DNA from 2 places in the Sphingomonas sp. GW821-FHT04B01 genome. Region 2 is predicted to be linked to the other one. Evidence: riboswitches for the same ligand, from Rfam matches in the RefSeq annotation. Region 2 holds a riboswitch; the other holds the start of a gene.
The links. A riboswitch is a leader RNA that binds a small molecule or an ion and turns the genes downstream of it on or off. The one in region 2 is predicted to bind glycine.

Region 1: another riboswitch for glycine. It lies ahead of AC07UH_RS18210 (L-serine ammonia-lyase); the one in region 2 lies ahead of gcvT (glycine cleavage system aminomethyltransferase GcvT).

What each region holds. Positions count from the first base shown of each region.
Region 1 covers NZ_JBWKTR010000009.1:112,162-122,014, reverse strand. Annotated here, with positions in the region: gene rfbB (dTDP-glucose 4,6-dehydratase) at 1-421, opposite strand, end outside; gene AC07UH_RS18210 (L-serine ammonia-lyase) at 600-2,027, opposite strand; glycine riboswitch at 2,133-2,222, opposite strand; gene AC07UH_RS18205 (replication initiator protein A) at 2,574-3,539, shown strand; gene AC07UH_RS18200 (helix-turn-helix domain-containing protein) at 3,994-4,797, shown strand; gene parA (ParA family partition ATPase) at 5,128-5,790, shown strand; gene AC07UH_RS18190 (ribbon-helix-helix domain-containing protein) at 5,787-6,071, shown strand; gene AC07UH_RS18185 (hypothetical protein) at 6,103-6,315, shown strand; gene AC07UH_RS18180 (hypothetical protein) at 6,623-7,231, shown strand; gene AC07UH_RS18175 (relaxase/mobilization nuclease domain-containing protein) at 7,348-8,865, shown strand; gene AC07UH_RS18170 (autotransporter outer membrane beta-barrel domain-containing protein) at 9,026-9,853, opposite strand, start outside.
Region 2 covers NZ_JBWKTR010000003.1:367,533-377,385, forward strand. Annotated here, with positions in the region: gene gcvH (glycine cleavage system protein GcvH) at 1-294, opposite strand, end outside; gene gcvT (glycine cleavage system aminomethyltransferase GcvT) at 294-1,499, opposite strand; glycine riboswitch at 1,558-1,664, opposite strand; glycine riboswitch at 1,665-1,757, opposite strand; gene AC07UH_RS10540 (hypothetical protein) at 1,857-2,492, opposite strand; gene ispH (4-hydroxy-3-methylbut-2-enyl diphosphate reductase) at 2,662-3,633, shown strand; gene thrB (homoserine kinase) at 3,686-4,639, shown strand; gene rnhA (ribonuclease HI) at 4,636-5,100, shown strand; gene AC07UH_RS10560 (NAD(P)/FAD-dependent oxidoreductase) at 5,255-6,334, opposite strand; gene AC07UH_RS10565 (alpha/beta fold hydrolase) at 6,331-7,263, opposite strand; gene AC07UH_RS10570 (A24 family peptidase) at 7,315-7,782, shown strand; gene cpaB (Flp pilus assembly protein CpaB) at 7,861-8,895, shown strand; gene AC07UH_RS10580 (type II and III secretion system protein family protein) at 8,897-9,853, shown strand, end outside.

The sequences.
Region 1 (9,853 bases), on a different contig from region 2:
CCAACGAACCGAACACCTCGTCGGTCGAAATGTGATGAAAGCGGAACGCCGCGCGCTCGGTTTGTGACAGGTCCTGCCAATAGGCACGCGCGGCGGTAAGCATCGTGAAGGTGCCGACGACGTTGGTTTGTATGAAGGCGCCAGGGCCATCGATCGATCGGTCGACATGGCTCTCGGCGGCCAGATGGGTGATCACGTCCGGGCGGAAGTCGTGGATCGCGGTGCGGACCGCCGCCGCATCGCACACGTCGGCATGGACGAAACGATAGCGGGGATCGTCGGCGATCGGCGCGAGGGCGGTCAGCGTACCGGCATAGGTCAGCGCATCGAGGTTCAGCACCTCGTGCCCGGTGTTGCAGATCAGGTGGCGGACCAACGCCGAGCCGATGAAGCCGGCTCCCCCGGTGACGAGAATACGCATGGCTTGTGCCTAGCTGCAAAGGGTTAACAGGCATATCTAGGCTACGACATGTCGCCGTGTCGACATGTCGGATTGCATAGGAATCGACGATTAGGTTTGTCGATGTGCATTCTGCTCAAGTCGTGCCACGCTTGAATATAGGGCTGTCGACACGCCGACACCCCAACACCCCGACACGTCAACATTCCACCACGTTGACCGCCAGCCCGCCGAGGCTCGTCTCCTTGTATTTCGAGCGCATGTCCTCGCCGGTCTGGCGCATCGTCTCGATCACCGCGTCGAGGCTGACGACGTGGCTGCCGTCGCCGCGCAGCGCGAGATAGGCGGCGTTGATCGCCTTCACCGCGCCCATCGTGTTGCGCTCGATGCACGGGATCTGCACCAGGCCGCCGATCGGGTCGCAGGTGAGGCCGAGATTGTGCTCCATGCCGATCTCCGCGGCATTCTCGATCTGGCGGTTGCTGCCGCCGAGCACTGCGGCAAGCGCCCCCGCTGCCATCGAACAGGCGACCCCGACCTCCCCCTGGCACCCCATCTCCGCGGCCGAGATCGACGCGCGTTTCTTGTAGAGCATGCCGATCGCCGCGGCGGTGAGCAGGAAGCGGCGCGCGCCCTCGTCGTCGGCGCCCTCGATCAGCGTCTCGTAGAAGCGCAGCACCGCGGGCAGCACGCCGGCCGCGCCGTTGGTCGGCGCGGTGACCACCCGGCCACCGGCGGCATTCTCCTCGTTGACCGCGAGCGCCCACAGGCTGACCCATTCGAACACCTCGGCGGGGTTGCGGCCGGGCGCGTCGCCGGTGAGGCCCTGCTGGATCACGCGAGCGCGGCGCCGCACCTTGAGGCCGCCGGGCAATATGCCCTCCTGCGCGATGCCGCGGTCGATGCACGCGCTCATCGCGGCGCGGACCGCGTCGAGGAAGGCGTCGGTCTCCGCGGGGCTGCGCCACGCCTCCTCATTGGCGCGAACGAGCTCGGCGATCGACAGGCCGGTGGCATCGCCGAGCACGAGCAGATCGGCGCCCGAGCCGAACGGGTGGCGCACCGCGACATTGCCCGCGGCGAGCCGTTCGCCCTTGCGCAGGATCGCGCCGCCCCCGATCGAGAAATAGGTCTCGGCATAGGTCGCGCCATCAGCATAGCGGGCGGTGAAGGTCATGCCGTTGGGATGTTCGGGCAGGAAGTCGCGCGGGTGGAAGACGACGTCGTCGGGCGCGAAGACGATGGCGTGGCGGCCGGCGAGCGTCAGCCGCCGGTTGTCGCGGATATCGGCGAGGATCGCCGGCGCGGCATCGGGATCGAGCCGCTCGGGCTCCCAGCCGCCGAGGCCGAGGATCGTCGCGGTGTCGGTGGCGTGGCCGCGCCCGGTGAGCGCGAGGCTGCCGTAGAGATTACAGGTGACGCCGACCGGAGCCCCCTGCCCTATCCCCTGCCTTGCCCCCTGCCCGGCGCCCTGTCCGAGCGCGCGCTGCCCGAAGTCGAAGGCGGCGCGCATCGGGCCGACGGTATGCGAGCTCGACGGGCCGATGCCGATCGTGAACAATTCGGCGACGCTGATCGGGCGATCGAGGTTGCGGTCGAGCGGCGCGGTGACGGGATCGGTGTGCATGCGGTCCTTCCGCCGGTCGCTGCCGGCCTGCATGCCCCATCTGTCCCTTGCGCCTGAGATCATTATCCCGTCGGCGGGCACCGGCTGGCGCCACTCTCCAGATGTCGTCGTCGATCGGTCCTTCTGCCTGAGAGTTTCCGGGGCGGTTGCTCCTTCGGCGCCGGGGCCAGCCCGGTCTCTCCCTGATCGACGTCGCGGACGGTATCATCGCCCCGCTACCGGTCAAGGGCGCCGCACGCGCCCGTTCCATCCTGTCGAGCTATCGACATGTCGACAGATCGACCTCGTCGCGTCTGGCACTGCAGGGATTCGAACGACTTGGCACCATCGGGTCGAGGCATAGACATGTCGACAATCCGACTTGTCGTACGGCGGATGCCGGGCGCGGCGTCCGCGCCTGCCGGAGCCCGCCATGGGCCGGCGAGACCCGCCGCTCGCGCGCCATTTCCTACTCGAAAGCACGAATGGGGCGGCGTCCAAGCCCATTTTCCCTCGGGAATCCCGTGTGGGGTGCCAAAAGTTCGTGCTTTCGAGTAGGAAATGAACATGGCCCGTTCCCCTGCCCCGACCCGCCCGTCCGCCAGCGCCGGTACCGTGCCGCACCGCGACCTGTTCACGCTCGACAGCCCGCTGCACGGCGAGATCCGCGGCGAGCGGTCGCTGATGGCCTTTCCCTTCTTCGCGCTGTCCAAGAACGCCTGGATGAAGCCGCTGACCTACGATCACGCCACCGTGTCGATCGAGGTGCGCCCCTCGGCGAGCGGCGTCGCGACGATCTACGACAAGGAGATCGTCCTCTATATCGCCAGCCTGATGGCGGCGAAGCTCGAGGCGGGCGAGCATGTCGAGCAGGATTTCATCTTCACCGCGCACGATCTGTTCTCGGTCACCGGCTCCAACCACAGCGCGCGCTCCTACGGCCGGCTGTCGGAGGCGCTGGAACGGCTGCAGGGCACGCAGATCAAGACCAATATCGAAGCGGGCGGGGAGGGGGAGGAGGGCTTCTTCTCATGGCTTTCCGAAGCAAAACTCCATTATTCCAAGACGAAAAGTGGGGAGCGGCGGCTGAAGGCGGTCAAGGTGCGGCTGTGCGACTGGCTGTTCCGCGCGATCCTGCTCGATCGCCACGTGCTCGATTATGCCGCCGCTTACTTCCAGCTCGGGCCGATCGAGCGGCGCATCTACGAGGTGGCGCGCTCGACCTGCGAGGAGGGCGGGCTCGACCTCGATCTCGCCACCTTCCGCCTGCAGATCGGCTATCAGAACCCGCTGTCGAACTTCAAGGCGGCGCTCAAGCAGATCGTCGCGACCGACGGCATCCCCGATTACCATCTCGAACTGGTCGAGAGCGAGGCGGCCGAGGAGGAGGGCGCCGCCCCGCGTCGTGGCCGTAAGGCGCCGCAGAACCGGGTGGTGATCACGCCGCGGCCGCAGCCGGGGCAGGCGGTGCTGAGCGAGCATCGCACCATCGTCGAATCGGCCGCGGCAGAGGGAACCAATCCGGCCGGGTGATTCGCCGGCGGCTGCGAATTGTTACTCGAAAGCACGAATGAATGCGGTGCATTCCTACTCGAAAGCACGAATGGCAGCGCGCCATTGTTACTCGAAAGCACGAATAGAAACGCCTATTCTACTCGAAAGCACGAACTTTTTTCAGGTTAAATACTCGAAAGCACGAATCGTAAGCGCTTCCGCTGTTGGATCATTGCTGCAACAAGAATGACGCGCGGTCATGTCGACCGCGGCGATGTTCATGGAGTGGCCGTGACCACATAAAGGAAAGCCCGGCACGAAGGCCGGGCATCCCAAGGAAATATTCGAGAGACCGGCGTCGCCAAACGTCGATCGGTGACTTTTCAACAGCTCACGTCTCCCGAATAGCTCCGAACCCGTTCCGGTTCAAGGATGCGCGTTTCGCGCCACGGTCTTTTTTGTCCTCGGTCCCGGCCCCGCAAGGGGATGGAAGATGACGGCGTTTACCCTCGGGGAGGCGAGCGCCCGCGTGCTCGCGCGGGCGGGCGACGGGCTGCGTGCTGGATCGCGGGCCCCGGCACGTACTCGCGCACCCCACCGCACCGGTGCGCCGGTGCTGCGCGACAGTATCGAGGCGGGGACGTTCGAGGAGCTGTTCTTCGCGACGCCCGCCCCCGGCGAGACCGACCGGCTGCTGCGCGCCTGCCGCCGCACGCTCGACGCCGGTCGGCGCCTGCGCCGCGAGGAACGCGCCGGTACCCGCACGCTGAGCGCCACCGAGCGCAGCATCGCCGGGCTGACCGCGGCCGCGGTGCGCGTGTTCGAGGAATTGTGCACGCTCGCCCGGCTCAACCAGGGCCGCGTCTATCCGAGCTATGACTGGCTCGCCGAGGCGACCGCGCTCGGCCGGGCGACCGTCGCCCGCGCGCTGCACGCGCTCGAACGCTGCGGCTTCCTCGTCCGCCAGCGCCGGTTCAAGCGGGTGGAAGGGGAGGGGCCGCGCTATCGCCAGACCTCCAACGCCTATCGCCCGCTGCTGCCGGCGCGGGTGCTCGCCTATCTGCCGCGCTGGATGCGTCCGGCGCCGCTGCCGGTCGATCACGAGCAGCATCGCGCGGTCGAGGCGGAGGCACATGAGAGGATGCTGGCCAGCCTGTCCTGCCGGGAGCGCGCCACGGCCAGCGTCGGCGGCATGCTGGGCAAGGTGCTCGCCTCGCTCGGCGCGGCGATCGATCGGGATATGGCGTCAGCGTGCGAGTCTCAAAAACATCCGCAACCGCTCATGGATTCCATTTGAATGAGAACAAGAGGGTTGGCCTAGACGGCCAACACAGCCGTCTGACGACGAGGAAGGACAAACGACGAACCAAAACGACCCGACGATAAGACGAAAAGACCGGAGTGCCGGCTACGCCGTCACATGCTCCCTAGAAGGAGCAAGCGGTTCAGGGCGGTAATCCTCACCTTTGGCAGCGTGCGTCGATCTGTCGAGGTGTCGACGGATCGACGGCCGTATCGTGCTCGTCGATTCCGCTGATCGTCCGGTCGGGCAGGGGGCTCGACGCGTCTATATGTCTATACGTCGAGGACTTGCCACGTCGGCATGTAGACATGTAGGGAGGACGACATGGCGACCATCGCGATCATCAGTCAGAAGGGCGGCGCGGGCAAGACGACGCTCGCGCTCCACCTCGCCGCGGCCGCGCAGGATGCCGGCCGCGTCGCGCTCATCATCGATACCGACCCGCAGGCGACCGCCAGCCAATGGGCGGCCTGGCGTGGGGAGGCGCCGCCCGAGGTGATCGACAGCCCGCCGCCACGGCTCGCCGCCAAGGTCGAGGCAGCGCGCGGGCAGGGGGCCGAGCTGATCGTCATCGATACGCCGCCCCATGCCGACAGCGCCGCCCGCGCCGCGGTCGAGGTCGCCGATCTCGTGCTGATCCCATGCCGGCCGAGCGCCTTCGACCTGTCGGCGATCCAGACCACCGCCAAGCTGGTGCAGCTGCTGCGCAAGCCCGCCTATGTCGTCTTCACCGCCGGCGCCCCCAATGCGCCGCGCGTCTACCAGGAGGCGGGCGAACTGGTCGAAGGCTTCGGCACGCCGCCTTGCCCGGTGCAGATCCCCGACCGCGCCGCCTATCGCCACGCGAGCGGGGAGGGGCGCACCGTCATGGAATATGAGCCTGACGGCAAGGCTGCCGAGGATATTCGACAGCTCTACGCGTGGACATGTCGACAGGTCGGCATGCCGGTTGCTAAGATCAAGACCCGCAAGAAGGTACCTGCATGAGCCGCAAGCCGAGTTTCGCGAATCTGCGCACCGTCAGCGCGCCGCCTGCCACCGTCGCGGCGCCGGCACCGGTCGCCGCTCCCCCGCCGCCCGTCGGCGCGGCAGGGCAGGGGCCGGCAAGCCGCCAGGGCCGCAAGCAGATCGCCGGCTTCTTCAGCCCCGAGATGTCGTTCGCGATGCATACCCTGGCGCGGCGGCAGGGCCGCAGCCTGCAGGCGCTGATGGCCGAGGCGTTCAACGACGTGCTGCGCAAGCACGGTGAGAGCCCGATCGGGGATTGAGGCGGCGCCGGAGGCTGACCAGCACGCGAGGATGCTGATCTCCGTGCACGCTGTCGATGCTTGGTCATCTTCAGAATGGTCCATCCCAGCGGAAGATGGTCTGATACATCGCGTCGGCGCTTACGTAGCCATAGCGATCGACGTGGCATCAGCCTTCGCTAACGGGAAGCTGAGCATTGAAGGCTTCGCAACAGCGTTTGAGCGCCGCCAGATCGCCGGCTTTGCAGACTCAGCCTCTTTGTAATGCGCCAATGACCGGTCCGACATGGCGCGAGCGATGATGCTTAGCTCGGATCGAAATCCATGCCCAACGACCCGAAGCGCAAGCCCAGATCATTCTAGAGCAGTGTAGATCTCAAGGGGCTTCCCGCGCGCCAGATCGACTGGGATACGCGCTTAAAAATGCCCTGTCTGTCACACTGCAGGCAAACCCCTCGCTCCACGTTGATCGGACTCGTCGAGCTTGTAAAAGATAAAGGGTCAATGTATAAATTATAGGATCGGAGCTATGGCAGGATATGCCATCTGGCACCGTTGTATACACCGGTACGATGGCGCCGCTGCACGGGGCTGGATCATTGATCGTGACTGCTCGGGTATCTGATGACGTTGCGGCCGAGATCGACCGCCTCGCTACCGCCAACGGCCAGAGCCGTTCGGCGTGGATGTCCCACACGCTGACGCGTCTCGTTCTTGCCGAAGGTGGCGAGGATCTTCCGCTGGTGCCGGTTGCAAGGCGCGGTCACCCGGACGATGCCGTCCGGGTCACGCTGCGCCTGCACCGCCGCGAGATCGAGGCGATCGATGCGGCCGGTGCGCCGCTCGGGCTAAGCCGAAACGAATGGCTCAAGCGCGCCATTCGCTGGCAGCTCTGGGACAGGGCAGGGGTGTTGCGGCTCGCCCCCGCCACGCAATCCGAGATCGGCAAGCTGCGCAAACAGGTCCTCGCGATCGGGCGCAACATCAACCAGGCGGTCCACGCGATGAACGCGGCGAACCTGCCCGGCAGCACGTTGGAAATCGCGCGCATCGCGACGCCATTCATCGACACGTGCGCCGATTTGAAGGCGCTGCTGTTCGACGTGCGCCGGACGTTGAGCAGCTATGTCAGCGGCGAGGTCGCCTACTGGACCGGTGCGCCGGAGAGGGAGGCGGAATGAGTTTCCACCTCTCGGCGGGGACGCTGGACTCGATAGCGGGCGTGTTCGCGCCGCCCGGGAAACGTGCGTCGCGTCCGGGGGGCGGGAAGGGTGCGCGTCGCAAGGATGACGGCACGATGCTGGCCGTCGCTATCGCCTCGATGCTCGCCCGACCGGCAGCGAAACCGGCCGCGACGGGCGGGGCGTATCGACCAAGCCCGCAGGTCAGGAAGGCGTTCGGCGGTGGGTCGCATACTGCGATCAGCAACCGGGCGATCATGACGATGGAGCGCACCGCGCGCGGCGTTCCCGAGGTCATGGTGCGCGTGACTGGGCGTCAGCATGGCAGCGGTCACGTGCTGGCCAACATGACCTATATCAGCCGGCTCGGGCATGATCCGGAGAAGCAGGTCGACCTTCATACGAGCGAGGGCGAGGTGCTGCGCGAGGGACGCGACATGCAGGAGCTGGCGCGCGACTGGCAGCAATGGGAGACCGGCGACGAGGCACGCCGGCAGGGCGCCACATCGCTGTCGATGATCCTTTCGATGCCGGCGAACACCGATCCCGAGCGGCTGAAAGAGGCGGCGCTGGCGTTCGCACGCGAGGAGTTCGCCAACCGCTCCTGGGTCGCGGCGCTGCACGTCGATCGCGATCATCCGCACGTGCATCTGACCGTCGCCCGGCGCGATCATGACGGCCGCCGCTTCCATCCCGATCGCGATGACCTGTTCCGATACCGCCAGCGCTTTGCGCAGAAACTGCGCGAGCGTGGCATCGAGGCGAACGCGACGCCGGCGCGCGCGCGTGGCATCGATCCGAAGCATGAACCGATCGCGGCGCGGAAGATCCGCGAGCAGGGCGCGGTCCCGCAGATCGACAAAAGCCGTGCGGATCGCGTGCGCAGGCTGCGCGAGACGGACCGCGGCGACCCTGTCGAGGCCGTGCTGGCGAAGCGTCAGGCGATCGTCCGCGATACGTTCCAGCGATCGATCGACGAGCTGTCGGCGTCGCGCTCGCTTGTCGATCAGGTCACCGCGCAAACCCTCAGCAAATTCGTCGTCGCGATGCCGAAACCGGTTCCGAATTCGGTCCGGGCAATGCAGATCAATCGTGATGCGAATGCGTCTGCGCCAGCCCTCGGCCGGGGCGTTGATACACGGGACCCGATTGCTGCGGCGCTGGCTCGGACACAGGCGACGAATGCCCGGATCAGCGCCAGGAGGGCGGATGTTGCGGAACGCAACCGCACCAACCCGATCGCTGCGGCGCTCGCCCGAACGCAGGCTGCAAACGCCCGGATCGATGCCAGGAGAGGTGGTATCGCGTCTCGCGATCGTTCCGGACTGGATAACGGCGCTGATACTTCTGATCCGATCGCTGCGGCGCTTGCCCGGAGTGATGCTGCAAATGCCCGGATCAACGCACGGCGAGCAGCGGTGGAGCGGCCCGATCGTCCGGGGCATGGCCCGATCGGCGATCGCTCCACCTCGCCGGTGTCAGAGCGGATCGGGTCGCTCCTGGCGCAGGCGAACCGACCATTGCCGGCAGCTCCGCCCGACCGGGCCGGGGAGATCATGCGAAAGACGCTCTCGCTCGACCACGAGAATAGAGAGCGTGATCGGTCGCGGGATAGGAGTGGGCCACGCCGATGACGACCGATATCGACTATCGCGTTCGCAGGTGGATCACGGCCATAGTGGCACATTGGGGAGTAGCGGACCTCTAAGAGATTTCCCCTTCCGAACAAAAATGGGCAACGCTGAGCGTTGCCCCTCATGGTCTGGCGATACCGTTCGCCGTATGGGCGGGGCGTCAGAAGCGCAGTCTGACGCCGGTGGTCACGCTTTCCTGGTGATCGTCGCGGCCGGTCTGCGAGGCGACCGAGCTGAACAGATCGAGCCCCGTCGTCAGACGATAGGCGAGGCCCGCTGCGGCGGTGCCGACCAGATCGGCCCGCGCCGCGCCCAGTGCGGTCAGGCCGAGCCCGCCATCGGCATAGCCGGCGACCGCGTCGGTACGACTGCCCTTGATCTGGTAGCGCAGACCGAGCGACACGAACGGCCGTAACTGTGCTGCCGAGCTGTCGCTGCGTGCGAAGGACAGGCCGGCATCGGCGAAGCCGGCGACGTGGCGATCGCGCGCGACGGTCAGCGCGAAGGCACTGCCGCCGGCCTCGCCGACCCCCTCACGCGTGGTCCGGACCAAAGTGAGCCCGGCGCGCGGCCGCAGCGTCCATTCGGTCGATAGGCCGAGATCGTAACTCACCGACAGATCGCTGACCCAGCTATGCAGATCGTAGCGCGCATTGGCCGACGTCGCGCCGGGCAGTACGCGCGCGGTATGCGCTTCTCCACCGTCATACAGGATGGAAGCGGTCGCCCCAAACCCGCCCGGCGTCAGATAGCGGCCATGGATGCCCGCGACGAAGCCGTCGAGCTTGGTCCGCGCCGCCAAGGCGTCGATCTGCTGGCGATCATTGAGATAGCCGGCGAATCCACCGACGCTCCACGTCGCATCGCCGATGCCGATGCCGCCGAGGAAGCCGTAGCTCTGGCTGCGAGCCGATGCCGTGCCCGCCTTGGCATCGGCCCCCAGCCGGTGCCAGCCGCCCAGCATCTGCGCGAAGGTATAGGGATGCAC
Region 2 (9,853 bases):
CCTGAAGAACCAGCCTTCCGCTTCCGGATCCGAGTTGACGAGGCTGGGATCGTCCGACAGCGCGGCATTGCCCTCGGTCACCGTCCCCGACACCGGCGAATAGACGTCCGACGCGGCCTTGACCGATTCGACCACCGCGGCCTCGTCGCCCTTGCCGAGCTGCTTGCCCGCCTCGGGAACGTCGACGAACACGATGTCGCCGAGCTGGCCCTGCGCATAATCGGAGATGCCGACGGTGCCGGTGTCGCCATCGACATCGACCCACTCATGATCTTCGGTGAAATAACGGCTCATCACTTGCCTCCTGCGCGGACATAGCGGTGGGGAACGAACGGCATCGGAGCGACCGTCGCCTCGTGGATCTTGCCGCGCTGGACGAGGCGCAGCGGCGTGCCGGCCTCGGCGAGCGCGGCGGGAACATAGGCCATGGCGATCGGCGCACCGACGCTCGGCGCGAAGCCGCCGCTGGTGACGCGGCCGATCACCGCGCCCTCGGCGTCGACGACGCTCGCGCCCTCGCGCACCGGCTGGCGCCCGGCGACCGACAGGCCGACGCGCTTGACCGCGGGACCATCGGTCCGCTCGGCGAGGATACGCGCGGCGCCGGCGAAATCGGCGGCCTCGCGGCGGCGCTTGGACAGAGCGAAGCCGAGATCGGCCATCACCGGCGTCGTCTCGGGATCGAGATCGTGGCCGTAGAGCGGCAGTCCGGCTTCGAGCCGCAGCGAATCGCGCGCACCGAGGCCGATCGGCTTGACCTCGGGCTCGGCGCAGATCGCATCGGCGAAATCGGCGGCGGCTTCGGCGGGGATCGAAATCTCGACGCCGTCCTCGCCGGTATAGCCCGAACGGCTGATCCACAGCGCATGGCCGTTCCAGTCGAACGCGCCCGCGGTCATGAACACGAGGTCCTCGACGCCGGGGATCAGGCGCGACACGGCGGCGACCGCCTTGGGCCCCTGCACCGCGAGCAAGGCCTGATCTTCCATCAGGTTCATCGTCAGATCGTCGGGCAGCACGTCGAGCAGATAGGCGAGATCGTCATATTTGGTCGCGCCGTTGACGACGACGTAATGGCTCGCCGCGCCGAACGGATGCGCGCCCTCGGCGGGCAGCGTCGTGGCCATCAGATCGTCGAGGATGCCGCCCTCGTCGTTGAGCAGCAGCGAATAGCGGATCTTGGTCGGCGCGAGCCCGGCGATATCGCCCGGCAGCACCGCTTCGAGCGCCTTGGCGACGCCGGCGGCGTCGAGCCCGTCGCCGGTGAAGCCGACCTGGCCCATATGGCTGACGTCGAACAGGCCGGCGGACTCGCGCGTCCACAGATGCTCGGCCATGATGCCCTCATATTGGACGGGCATTTCATAGCCGGCGAACGGCACCATGCGGCCGCCGCGGGCGCGGTGCCAGCCGTCGAGCGGCAGCAGCTGGATTGCGGGCTCGTCGCCGTCGAGGTCGTCGAGCGGGTCGGGCAAGGTGTCTGGCAGCGAATCGCTCATCAACCGTCTCCAAGAAAGGCACGGGACCAAAGACGGCACGGGGCCGCAATCGATCCGTCATACCCCCTCTGTCACGGTGACCTGAGAGCTTTGACCCGGCGCGTCTCCGCAGCGGGCTTACCCCTTCGGTGGCTCCTCAAAGGAACGCTTTCCAGAGTGTCGATAAGGCAGCGCGCGGTCCCGTTTGCCTGAGAGATTCCGGGGTGGTTGCTCCTTCGGCGGCCTCCTTGTGAAGAGGCTCTCTCCCGCGCCCGCCCATGCCGGTCGCCCGGCATCGACGCGTGGTGCTGTGACGGGCGGCGGGGCCTTAGTCAATGCGGAAACGCCCTCCCCTCCCTGCGCGGGAAGGGAAGAGAATCAGCGTTGCGCGTTATACTTCAGCTGGTCGTCGGTGAGCTGGAAGCCGACCAGCGCCTCGAAGGTCGCGCGCAGGACCGCGGAGCGCACCTCCGGCCGCGCCAGCGGATCGGTCGCGGCATCCTCGTCGCCCGCCTTGCGCTTGCGGGTGAGCTGGTTGCGCACCTCGTCGGGCAAGGTCGCCGCCGCCCGCGCGATCTGCGTCGAGGCGGTGCCCTGCGCCTGCGCGCGCGCCTGCCCGGCGTCGAAATGCACCGCGATCTGCCCCTTGCGCTTGGCGGTCACCGCCGAGCCGCCGCGGACGATCGCGATATAATAAGGCAGCACCACGTCGCGCGGGCCCTCGGTCCGCGTCCGCCGCGCGAGCACGTCGAAGGTGACGCTGGTGGCGATCTGCTCGCCGGCGTCGTTGCAGGCGCCGCGCACGTTGGTCATGCTGGCGACGACGTCGATCGCGCTCGCGTCGCGGCTCGTCGCCGGATCGAACAGGGTGATGTCGCCGGTACCGGCGGCGACGCCGACCGTCGGGCAGGCGGAGCGCACGGCGGAGATGCCGCCTTCGACGATCTCGCCCTTGCTGGCGCAGCCCGAGAGGATCAGCGCGAGGGCGGACAGGCCTAAAGCCGGGGTTTTCACGAGGACGCGTACCTTTGTCGAACGGACAGTGATGCGCCGCCGGAGAACCCGGGCGATGCGCGGCGCACCATAGGAACCGGCTTTCCCGCGTGCAAGCAATCGCGTACTTCCGCGCGGTGAGCCAATCGCGTACTTCCGTGCGCCGCACCAATCGCGTAGAACCGCCGGCATGGCCTCCCAATTCCCCGCGGACGGCGGCAAGCCCGTCCTCGAACTGCTGATCGCCGCACCGCGCGGCTTCTGCGCCGGCGTCGACCGCGCGATCCGCATCGTCGAACTCGCGATCGAGAAGCACGGCGCGCCCGTCTACGTCCGCCACGAGATCGTCCACAACAAGTTCGTCGTCGACACGCTGAAGGCGCAGGGCGCGGTGTTCGTCGAGGAGCTCGACCAGGTGCCCGACGGCGCGCCGGTGGTCTTCTCCGCGCACGGCGTGCCCAAGTCGGTGCCGGTCGACGCGCAGAACCGCGGCCTCGACTATCTCGACGCAACCTGCCCGCTGGTGTCGAAGGTCCATCGCCAGGCCGAGCGGCTCGTCGCCGCCGGCCGCCACATCGTCTTCATCGGCCACGCCGGCCATCCCGAGGTCGTCGGCACCTTCGGCCAGGTGCCTGCCGGCGCGATGTCGCTGATCGAGACCGCCGCCGATGCCGAGATCTTCGCGCCGGTCGATCCCGACAATCTCGCCTTCCTCACCCAGACGACGCTGTCGGTCGACGACACCGCCGCGGTGGTCGCGGTGCTGCAGCGCCGCTTCCCCAACATGCTGCCGCCGCGCGGCGAGGACATCTGCTACGCCACCTCGAACCGGCAGGCGGCGGTCAAGGCGATCGCCGCGGCGTGCGACGCGATGCTGGTGATCGGCGCCCCCAATTCGTCCAACTCGGTGCGGCTGGTCGAAGTGGCGGAGCGCGAGGGCATCCCGGCGCGGCTGATCCAGCGCGCGGGCGATCTCGACTGGACGTTCCTCGACGGCGTCGGCACGCTCGGCATCACCGCCGGCGCCTCCGCGCCCGAGCTGCTGGTCCGCGAACTGGTCGACCTGCTCTCCACCCGCTTCGCGATCACGGAGCGCGAGGAGGAAACGACGCGCGAGACGATCGCATTCAAACTGCCACGCGGCCTCGACGCCGCGGCATAGGCTGACCGTCCCCCGGCGCACGTCCGGGGGACGTGGAGACTGGGGAGGGATCATGGCCGTCTACACGCACGTCTCGGCCGAGGCGCTGTCCGCGTTCCTGCGCCGCTACGCCGAGGTCGGCGAGCTCGTCTCCGCCAAGGGTATCGCCGAGGGCGTCGAGAACAGCAACTATCTCGTCGACACGACGACCGCGCGTTTCATCCTGACGCTCTACGAGAAGCGCGTCGACGCCGGCGACCTGCCCTTCTTCCTCGACCTGCTCGATCATCTGGCGGACCGCGGCCTGCCGGTGCCGCCCGCGATCCGCGACCGCGACGGCGTCGCGATCCAGACGCTGGAGGGCCGCCCCGCCTGCCTGATCCGCTTCCTAAACGGCGTCTCGGTGACCCGCCCGACGCCGGATCAGGCCGCCACCGCCGGCGCCGCGCTCGGCGCGCTACACGCCGCGGTCGCCGATTTCGACGGCAGCCGGCCCAACAGCCTCGGCATCGCCGACTGGCGGCCGCTGCTGATGCGCTGCGGCAGCGATCTCGACGCCATCGCGCCGGGCCTGTTCGCGCGCGTCGATGCCGCGCTGGCGGCGGTCGAGACGGCCTGGCCGCACGATCTGCCGACCAGCGTCATCCACGCCGATCTGTTTCCCGACAACGTGCTGATGCTCGGCGCACGGGTGACCGGACTCATCGATTTCTACTTCGCCTGCCGTGACATACGCGCCTATGACGTCGCCGTGATGCACACCTCCTGGGCCTTCGATCCGCAGGGCGCGCCGCTCGCCGGCGTCGGCCCGGCGCTGCTCGCCGGCTATGGCGGGGCGCTCGGCCTGTCCGCCGCCGAGCGCGCCGCGCTGCCGGTGCTCGCGCGCGGCGCGTGCATCCGCTTCCTGCTCACCCGCGCATGGGACTGGCTCGACACGCCGGCGGATGCGCTGGTGACGCGCAAGGACCCGCTCGCCTATCTGCGCCGGCTCGACTGGTACGACGCCCATCCGGAGGCCTTTGCATGACCGACCCCGCCGCCCCCCAGCTCGTCGAGATCGCCACCGACGGCGCCTGCAAGGGCAATCCCGGCCCCGGCGGCTGGGGCGCGCTGCTCCGCTTCGGCGGCCACGAGAAGGAATTGTCGGGCGGCGAGACGCTGACCACCAACAACCGCATGGAGCTGACCGCGGCGATCGAGGCGCTGCGCGTGCTCACCCGCCCGTGCCGGATCAAGCTCAGCACCGACAGCAAATACGTCATGGACGGCCTGACCCGCTGGATCCATGGCTGGCGCAAGAACGGCTGGCGCACCGCCGACAAGAAGCCGGTCAAGAATGCCGAACTCTGGCAGGCGTTGTTCGCCGAGACGCAGAAGCACGAGATCGAATGGATCTGGGTCAAGGGCCACGCCGGCAACGCCGACAACGAACGCGTCGACAAACTGGCGAGTGACGCGGCGATTGCGGCGAGCCGCCCGGCGGGGTGACCTGGTCCTCCCCCGCCAGGGGGAGGTGGCACGGCGCAGCCGTGACGGAGGGGGAGGATGGGGTGGTAGCCGCCAATTTTGCTCCCGCCCTATCCTCCCCCTCCACCACTCGGCTGACGCCGAGCGGTCCCCCTCCCCCCTTGCGGGGGAGGACTTAAGCGAACCGCCCCGCGGCATAGCGCGCGACGTCGACCCCCTCGAACCCCGCCGGCAGGGCCGTCCCCAGCAACAGGCTCGCCGCCACCGCCGCGCCGGCGGGCGCGGTCTGGATACCGAAGCCGCCCTGCCCCGCGCACCAGAACAGCCCCGCCACCGCCGGATCGAAGCCGTACACCGGCAACCGGTCCGGCGCGAAACTGCGCAATCCCGCCCAGCGCCGCTCGACTGCCGCGACCCGCCAGTCGACCACGCCCTCGAACCGGTCGACCGCCAATGCGACGTCGATCTCCTCGGGCGCGACGTCGTGCGGATCGACCGGCGTCTCGTCGTGCGGACTCAGCCACAGCCGCCCCGCCTCCGGCTTGAAATAGAAGCGCCCCGCGATATCGGCGACATGCGGCAGATCGGCGCCCGCGGGCGGATCGGTGCGCAACTGCACCATCGTCCGCCGATAGGGCTGGATGCCGAGCGGCGCCGCCCCCAGCCGCACGGCGATGCGATCGGCCCAGGCCCCCGCCGCATTCACCAGCACGCGCGCGCGATACGTCCCCGCCGGCGTCGCGATCGTCCAGATGCCGTCGGCACGCCGCGCCTCGTCCAGCCCGGCGCGCGTCGCGATCGCTCCACCGGCGCGGCGAAATTCAGCCAGATAGGCGGCATGGAGCGCCGCGACATCGATATAGGCGCAGCTCGGCTCGTGCACGCCGAGCGTCCATTCGGGCCGCAGCCCCGGCACGAACGCAGCGGGATCGACGCGGTCGAGCGCCACCGTGGTCCCCTCGAACGCGGCGAGGAAGGCGTCGACCCGCCCGGCATCCGCCGCCCGCCCGATATGCAGCGACCCCAGCGGCGCGAGATAGCCGCCGCCGCGCAACGCCGCTTCGGAGGCGCTGGTCAGCGGCTGGATGCCCGGCCCGCCATAGGTCTCCGACCAGAAGGCCGCCGAGCGCCCGGTGCTGTGATAGCCCGCCTGCGCCTCCGCCTCGAGCAGCAGCACGCGGGCGTGCGGCGCGAGCGCGGCGGCGAGGCTGGCGCCGGCGATCCCCGCGCCGACGATTGCGATATCGTGGATCATCGCAGCCGGTCCAGGAACGCGTCGATCGCGTCGAAGGCACGCCGCCGCACCGCATCGTCCTCGCGCAGGATCTCATGCGCCGATTCGGCACCGAAGCGCACCAGCTCGACCCGCGGCAGCCGCGCCGCCAGCCGCACCGCGGCGCGGGCATCGACCAGCCGGTCGGCATCGGCGACCAGCATCAGCATCGGCACCGCGAGCGTCGCCAGCCGCGGGTCGGCCTGCAGCCGCGCGCCCGAGTCGAACGCCTCGAGCACCCACGCCCAGCTCGGCGGCCCAAGCAGCAGCGACGGATCGCGCGCATACCAGAAGGCCTCGTCGGCATAGCGATCGAGCGAATGGGTGAGCCGCTGCTGGCGATGGCCGGCGGACGCCTTGCCCGGCCGCACCGTCCACGCCGGCCGGGCGGGATCGCCGATCTTCGTCATCGCCCAGGCGACCGCACGACCGGCCCGCGCGCCGAGCGGTGAGCGCACGCCGATCATCGGCGACACCAGCACCGCCGCATCGGGCACGACGCCGCCGTCGAGCATCGCGCGCAGCGCCAGATGCCCGCCCATCGAATGGCCGAGCAGCACCGCCGGTCCGCTCCCCTCGCGCGTCCAGTCGCGCCAGAAGGCGGTGAGGTCGCCCACCCACGCGTCGAAACTGGCGGCATGGCCGACGTGCGGATCGGCGGCGAGCCGCCCGGAGCCGCCCTGCCCGCGCCAGTCGAACGCGGTCACCGACCAGCGCCGGGCATGCAGGTGGCGGATCGTCTCGAGGAATTTCTCGACGATGTCCGCGCGGCCGCCCTGCACCAGGATACGCCCGCGGGCGTCGGGGTGCGGCCAGTCGAAGCGACGGTGGCGCCAGCCGTCGGGCGCCCGCCATTGCGTCAGGCGCGAATCGGCGGGCAGGTCGCGGCGCAGCTCGGCTTGGTCGGTCATCGTTGCTTTGGTTACGGTTTCGCAAGCCATGCCGTCTACCTGTCGCGTCCGATGGGATGGGATAGTCTATTGATCGCGGCGCTGGCCGTCACGCTCGGCGGCCTACTCGTCGCCGCGGGAATCGAGGATGCCCGCACCCGCGAGATCGCCAATGGCAAGAATGCGGCGATCGCGCTGCTCGCGCCGCTGTGGTGGTGGGCGATGGGGCTCGGCTGGGGCGACGTCGCGGTGCAATTGCTCGTCGCGGCGATCGTCTTCGCGGCGTTCGTCGGCGCCTTCGCCTGCGGCTGGATGGGCGGCGGCGACGTCAAGATGATCGGCGCGCTCGCCTTGTGGCTGCCGCTCGGCGGCCTGTTGCAGATGCTGATGCTGATGTCGGTGCTCGGCGGCGCGATCACCGTCGCGATGATGATCGAGCGCCGCTGGCAGCGCCGAATCGGCGAGGTCGAGGTGCCTTATGGCGTCGCAATCGCCGCGGCGGCGCTGCTCGCGCTGCCCGCCACTCTGCCAGCCCTTTGAAGACGAACCGGATTTTAACCAGTCCGCGGCCAAGATGGCCCAATCAACCACCGGTGCGCTGAAAGGCCCGTTGAGACCATGGATAGTCGCAAGATCGTTTTGCTGGTGGGCGCGTTGCTCGTCGCCGGCATCACGGCATTTTTCGCCCGCTCGTTGCTCGTCGGCGCCTCCGCGCCGCAGGCGGTGGCGATGGGCGCCCCCGCCCCGGTCGTCGTCACCGGCCCGGAAGTGCTGGTCGCGACCCGCGCGCTGCCCGTCGGCACGATCCTCGACGCCACCGCGCTCAAGTTCCAGCCGTGGCCGCAGCAGCTCGTCGACAATGCCTATTACCTCAAGGCGGGCACCGACGTGGCGAAACTGACCGGCACCGTGGTGCGCAACGCGATCACCGCCGGCCAGCCGGTCACCCGCGGCGCTTTGGTGTCGCCGGGCGACCGCGGCTTCCTCGCCGCCGCGCTCGGACCGGGGATGCGTGCGGTCACCGTCAGCGTGTCGAGCCAGGCGGCGGTCGCCGGCTTCGTCTTCCCCGGCGACCGCATCGACCTCGTCCTGACCCAGACCGTCAACGGCGGCGGCGACGGCCAGCCGCTCAAGGTGTCCGAGACGATCATGCGCAACGTCCGCGTGCTCGCCACCGACCAGCGCACCGACAATGTCGTCGGCGAGGACGGCAAGTCGAAGGTCACGAGCTATTCGACGGTGACGCTGGAGGCGACGCCGAAGATGGCCGAACAGGTCGCGGTGGCGCGCACGATCGGCGAATTGTCGCTGTCGCTGCGCGCGCTCGCCGACAATTCGACCGAACTCGAAGAGGCGATCGCCAGCGGCGCGGTCAAGGTGCCCGACGGCGACCCGCGCGCCGAAAAGGCGATGATGCTGCGCCTCGCCACCCAGCCGCAGACCGGCGGCACCACCTTCGCCACCGGCGCCGACGTCTCGCGCTTCCAGCGCAGCACCGTGCCGGCACGCGCACCGGCCGCCGGCACCCCGATGGGCACCGGCACCGCACCGGGTGGCGCGCCCGGCGCCGGCGGCGCGACGATCCAGGGCCCGGCCGTGCGGATCGCCCGCGGCAACACCGTGACCGTCGTTCCGGTCGGAGGGAAAAACTGACATGCCTCTCGTCCACCCCCTCCGCACCCGCTGCGGCCGCACCGCCGCCGTCGCGCTGGCGCTCGCCACCACGGTCGCCGCGCCGCTCGCCATCGCCGATGCGCGCGGCACCGGTGCCGATGCCGCGGTCGCCGGCGTCAGTTCGTCGGTCGTCCAGGTCAACACCGGCCGCGGCCGGCTGGTGACGCTGTCGCGACCGATGAGCGACGTCTTCGTCGCCGATGACAGCATCGCCGACGTCCAGGTCCGCTCGCCGACGCAGCTCTACATCTTCGGCAAGAAGACCGGCGAGACGACGATCTCCGCCACCACCCGCGGCGGCGCGGTCGTCTATGCGACCACCGTCCGCGTCGGCAACAACCTCGATTCGATCGCGGCGATGCTCCAGCTCGCGATGCCCGACGCGCGGCTCGTCGCGACGCCGATGAACGGCATCGTGCTGCTCACCGGCACCGTCGCCGGCCCCGGTGACGCCGCCGAGGCCGAACGGCTGGTCCAGGCCTATGTCGGCGACGCGACCAAGGTGCTCTCGCGCCTCAAGACCGCGACCCCGCTGCAGGTCAATCTGCAGGTCCGCATCGCCGAGGTCAGCCGGACGTTCATCAAGAACGTCGGCGTCAACCTGCTGTCGCGGGATACGTCGGGCGGCTTCCTCTTCGGCATCGGTTCCGGTCGATCGCCCGGCACGATCAATGTGAGCCCGACCGCCGCGGACCCGAACGTGGCGCCGACCACCGGCTATACATTCACCAATACTGGCGGCGCGCAGCGGACCACGCTCGGTTTGGCCGGCCGACTGCTCGGCCTCGACATGCTCGCCGCGATCGATCTCGGCGAGACGCTTGGTCAGGTGACGACGCTCGCCAACCCCAATCTCACCGCCTTGTCGGGCGAGACCGCGACCTTCCTCGCCGGCGGCGAGATCCCGATCCCGCTCTCCGGCGGGCTCGGCACCGTC